DNA from 2 places in the Amphritea sp. HPY genome. Region 2 is predicted to be linked to the other one. Evidence: predicted binding sites of a transcription regulator. Region 2 holds the regulator's gene; the other holds the start of a gene.

Region 1 (2,411 bases), 1.2 Mb from region 2:
TTTACTGCATTTCTTGCGTTGCTGAATTTGTATGCAAGAAAAGGCTTACTAGTGCTGCGGATCGAGTCGGTTGGTGTTGCGGTGCAGCACTGGCTGATGGTGATGAAAATCGGCTTTCCTGCTGCGTTATCAAATATGATGACGCCGATAGCGGCGGCTATTATGACTGCGGTGGTGGCCACCCACGGCCCGGAAGCGGTTGCTGCTTTTGGTGTCGGAAACAGGCTGGAATCGCTGTCCTTGCTTGTTAATCTAGCTTTGTCTATGACCCTGCCGCCGTTTCTGAGTCAGAATTTCGGCCGGGGAAATATCGCCAGAGTACGTACAGCTTATATAGGCGCTGTGAAGTTTGCACTGTTGTGGCAGGTCGTTATCTATTTGTTATTACTAGTGTTTGCTGGTGGGATTGGCGCGCTGTTCAGTGACAAAGTACAGGTTGTTGAGCTTATAGGGATGTGGATTTTAATCGTGCCCCTGGGCTTCGGTTTTCAGGCGGTGACCTTCCTTAGTGCTTCCAGTTTTAATGCCTTGCATCAGCCGATGCGGGCGATGCGAATCAGTATCTTCCGCCTGTTTATTCTCTATGTACCTTTAGGGTTTACCGGTAATTATCTGGCAGGACTACAGGGTATGTTTATCGGTTTTGTGTTGGCAAATATGTGCACTGCAGCAATGGCGTTCTGGTGGATGCGTCGTCATCTAAACCGTCTCGAGTGTGCTGCATGATCTCAAAATAAGGGCTTTAATCCGCTTTTGATTAGTTGTATGTTGTCTTTAAGCTGTAACAGGGAAACGTTAGTCTGGTTCACTTATCTACAGGCTAAAACCAAAGTCATATTACAGGATGTTGTTGTACGTAATATGATCAGTTGGGTTACGCAATTCTAAAGAGCTCATATATTAAGAATTTATAAGAAGCTTAAATAAAAATAATTAACAACAACATATAACTCAAGAAGCAAAGGGGACGTGAGCATGACACAGAGAATTGCTCTGGTAACAGGTGGTACAGGCGGTATCGGTACTGCAATTTGTCGCGCATTGGCTGATGCCGGTTTAAAGGTAGTAGCAGGTTACAACTCCGGTGGTAACCATGATAAAGCTAAAGCATGGCAGGAAGAGCAGCGTAAGGATGGCTATGAAATATTGGTAGCCTATGGTGATGTAACTGACGAAGAGTCCTGCCTGGAGTGTATCAATACCGTGCAGGAAGTGGCCGGTGGTACGGTCGATATTCTGGTAAACAATGCGGGTATCACCCGTGACGGTACTTTCCGTAAGATGAGCTGGGAGCAGTGGAATCAGGTTCTTTCCGCTAACCTTGACTCGATGTTCCATATGACTCGCTTAGTTATTAATCCAATGCTGGAAAATAACTGGGGCAGGGTTATCAACATATCTTCAGTAAACGCTCAGAAAGGTCAGTTTGGTCAGTGTAACTACTCTGCTGCTAAAGCGGGTATTCACGGCTTTACTAAGGCATTGGCACAGGAAGTTGCAGCCAAGGGTGTAACGGTAAACACTGTTTCTCCGGGCTATGTACTGACGCCGATGGTTGCTAAGATACCTGAAGAGGTTCTGGCTAAGATCGTTAAGCAGATCCCTGTTGGCCGCCTGGGTGCGCCGGAAGAGATCGGTAAAGCGGTAACTTATCTGGCCAGTGAAGACTGCGGCTATGTAACAGGTTCTGACTTCTCCATTAACGGCGGTCAGCACATGTCATAAGTATTTATGACTGAATTAAAAAACCCCGCTGCTGCGGGGTTTTTTATTGTCTTGAAAAGACCAGGGTGAAGCTGAAAGTTGTAACTGTTTCTAGTAACTACTTGGATTACAGCTGATCGTTTTCAAATGGCAGGCTGCTACTGAAACGCAGATTCAATTCTTCCAGAAGCTGGGTAAACGGAATACAGTTCCATTCCATTTTAAGCTGCTTAAGATCACATAAGGTTGGATCGCTGTCCCGTTGCTGCAGTGCTTGCTGCAGGCGGTGCATCTGATACTCCATTCGCAGCGCCTGATCCTGCTCAGGCGAAGGCTGCCCCTGCATGATCTCAAGCCGGATACATAATTGACGCATCGATTGCTCGGATTGACTCAAGAGGCTGTCTATCGGCTCCTGACCAGAAATTACCATCAGTGTAGCGTTGAAGCGTTGCTCGATCAGTTCGGCAAAAGGTTCAGCCGGCTGATCACCCTGATCCCAGGCTGAGATGATGCTATCGACCTTATCCTGTTCCAGCCCATCAGCAAGAATCATACGTTCGAGATGTTCGCAGAGACTTACCCTGCGCTGCAAGGCAAGGTACAGATCACTCTTGATCAGGTTGTTCAGCTCAGCTAACTGCTGTTGCTGCAGTTCATCAACCTGTTGTTGATGTTTATTGTGCTGTTCAGATTGTTTTTGCTTG
Region 2 (2,411 bases):
TAAGCTTAAACTCACCAGTGGAGAGACCGTATGGGCCCGACGCTCTCAGTTTCGACTCTCCGATAAGCCGTTGCTGGTTGCAGAAGTTTTCCTGCCCGAGCTGCAACAGGTACACTATCCTGCAACCTGATTCCCGCAGACCTGTTTCTGCAAAAAATATCCCGGAAGCCTGACCATGCAGCAAGCAACACCCCAACCATCATCTCAGTGGCAGCAAAAGCTCCGCGCCTGCGGTGAGCTGATGCGGGTTGAAAAGCCGATCGGTACCTATCTTCTCTTATGGCCAGCCCTATGGGCCCTGTGGATCGCTGCTGAAGGCGTTCCCGGCATCGACCTGCTGGTTATCTTCTGCCTTGGCACATTCCTCATGCGCTCCGCTGGCTGCGTCATCAATGATTTCGCTGATCGTAAAATAGATGGTCATGTTAAACGTACTGCTCAGCGCCCGATTCCGGCAGGCCGGATCTCCGCCCGTGAATCTATCTATCTGTTTGCCGGGCTGTTAGTGCTGGCTTTCAGCCTGGTGCTGCTCACCAACCAGATGACTATTTTACTCTCCTTCGGCGGTGTTGCCCTGGCGGCCTGCTATCCATTTATGAAGCGTTATACCCACCTTCCCCAGGTTGTACTGGGTATGGCCTTCGCCTGGGCCGTGCCGATGGCGTTCAGCGCAACCCTGGCAGAGATACCACACTACGCCTGGCTGATCTATATCGCGACAGTGCTGTGGACCGTTGCCTACGATACGATGTATGCGATGGTCGATCGCGATGATGATCTGAAGATCGGCGTAAAATCCACCGCAATTCTGTTCGGTGACATGGATAAGCTGATTATCGGTATCCTGCAACTGAGTACCTTGGCAATCTTTATCATGCTGGCGCTGCAGCTTGATCTTTCGTTCTGGTTCTATCTTGGATTAACCGCAATGGCCGCACTGTTCGGTTATCAGCAGTACCTGATCCGCAACCGGGACCGGGACCTGTGCTTCAAAGCCTTTCTCAATAACCATTACGCCGGTTTGCTGTTGTTAATTAGTCTCGCGCTGCACTATTTCTTTAGCTGATTCCGCCCGAATTGTTACAATTGTCATATTCCTGTAACAGTTTCATCTTTTAATTGGGCCATCTAAATCATTGAAATGAGGTAACAGATCATGGCTTCAGGTAAACGGGTTCTGATCGTTGATGACGAAGCCCCGATCCGTGAAATGATCGCAGTTGCACTGGAGATGGCTGGCTACGAATGTATTGAAGCCGAGTCAGCTCAGGCGGCGCATCCGCTTATTGTCGATAATAAGCCGGACATGATTTTGCTGGACTGGATGATGCCAGGTACCAGCGGCGTTGAGTTTGCCCGCCGTTTGCGTAAGGATGAGATGACCTCAGATATCCCGATTATTATGATTACCGCCAAAGGCAACGAAGATAATAAGATACAGGGACTGGAATCCGGTATTGATGATTACATTACTAAACCGTTCTCGCCCCGGGAACTGGTCGCCCGGCTGAAAACAGTATTGCGCAGGACCACACCGAAAGGCGTTGAAGAACCAATTACCGTTGATGACCTGACCCTGGATCCGGTTTCGCACCGGGTCAGTGCAGAGCTGCAACCGCTGGATCTGGGACCCACTGAGTTTCGCCTGCTACAGTTCTTTATGACCCACCAGGACCGCGCCTATTCAAGAAGCCAGTTGCTTGATCTGGTATGGGGCGGTAATGTCTATGTTGAAGAGCGGACCGTCGATGTGCATATCCGGCGTCTGCGTAAAGCACTGGGGAAACGCCATGACTATCTGATTCAGACTGTCCGTGGCACCGGTTATCGCTTCTCATCACAGGTAGTCTGAGACCAACCTATGTATAACAGCAACCATTCTATAGCCAGCAACCTGCTGCTGACAGTGGTTGTCTCTCTGTTTGCCGGCTTCATTATCGGTTATCCAGGCTGGACGCTTGCCTTTGCCCTGCTGGGCTGGGCGCTGTTTCAGATCAAACAGTTTAATCGCCTGCAGCAGTGGCTGATGGATAGCTCAAATAGCGATGTACCGGAAACCTCTGGTCATTGGGGCGAACTGTTTGATGAACTGTCCCGGGACCAGAAACGCCAGCTTGGCAGAAGCCAGTCACTACGGGCTGTTATTCACCGGTTTCAACAATCATCAGCGGCCCTCAGCGATGCGATTGTCATCATCGACAACCACAACAACCTTGAGTGGTGGAATCGTGCTGCTGATCGCTTACTGGGGCTGAAGGCCAGTACCGACCGGGGCCGCTCAGTGATGAACTTGCTGCGCGATCCGCGCTTTGTCCGCTACTACCGCAAGCAAAATTACGACGATCCGTTGCAACTACCCTCGCCGCTCAGTAACGAAGTTATCCTTGAATACCGGCTGACCCGCTTCGGTG

What was found. The regulator PhoB, encoded in region 2, activates phosphate uptake and scavenging genes when phosphate is short. The targets are predictions, from matches to a motif close to TGTCATANNNNTGTCANA.
Region 1: phbB (acetoacetyl-CoA reductase) is a predicted target of PhoB. The motif match lies at 770-787, and genes of this name have one in related genera.

What each region holds. Positions count from the first base shown of each region.
Region 1 covers NZ_CP194015.1:7,485-9,895, forward strand. Annotated here, with positions in the region: gene ACQUQM_RS00025 (MATE family efflux transporter) at 1-726, shown strand, start outside; gene phbB (acetoacetyl-CoA reductase) at 976-1,725, shown strand; gene ACQUQM_RS00035 (DUF349 domain-containing protein) at 1,832-2,411, opposite strand, start outside.
Region 2 covers NZ_CP194015.1:4,206,277-4,208,687, forward strand. Annotated here, with positions in the region: gene ACQUQM_RS18670 (chorismate--pyruvate lyase family protein) at 1-130, shown strand, start outside; gene ubiA (4-hydroxybenzoate octaprenyltransferase) at 176-1,066, shown strand; gene phoB (phosphate regulon transcriptional regulator PhoB) at 1,157-1,852, shown strand; gene phoR (phosphate regulon sensor histidine kinase PhoR) at 1,862-2,411, shown strand, end outside.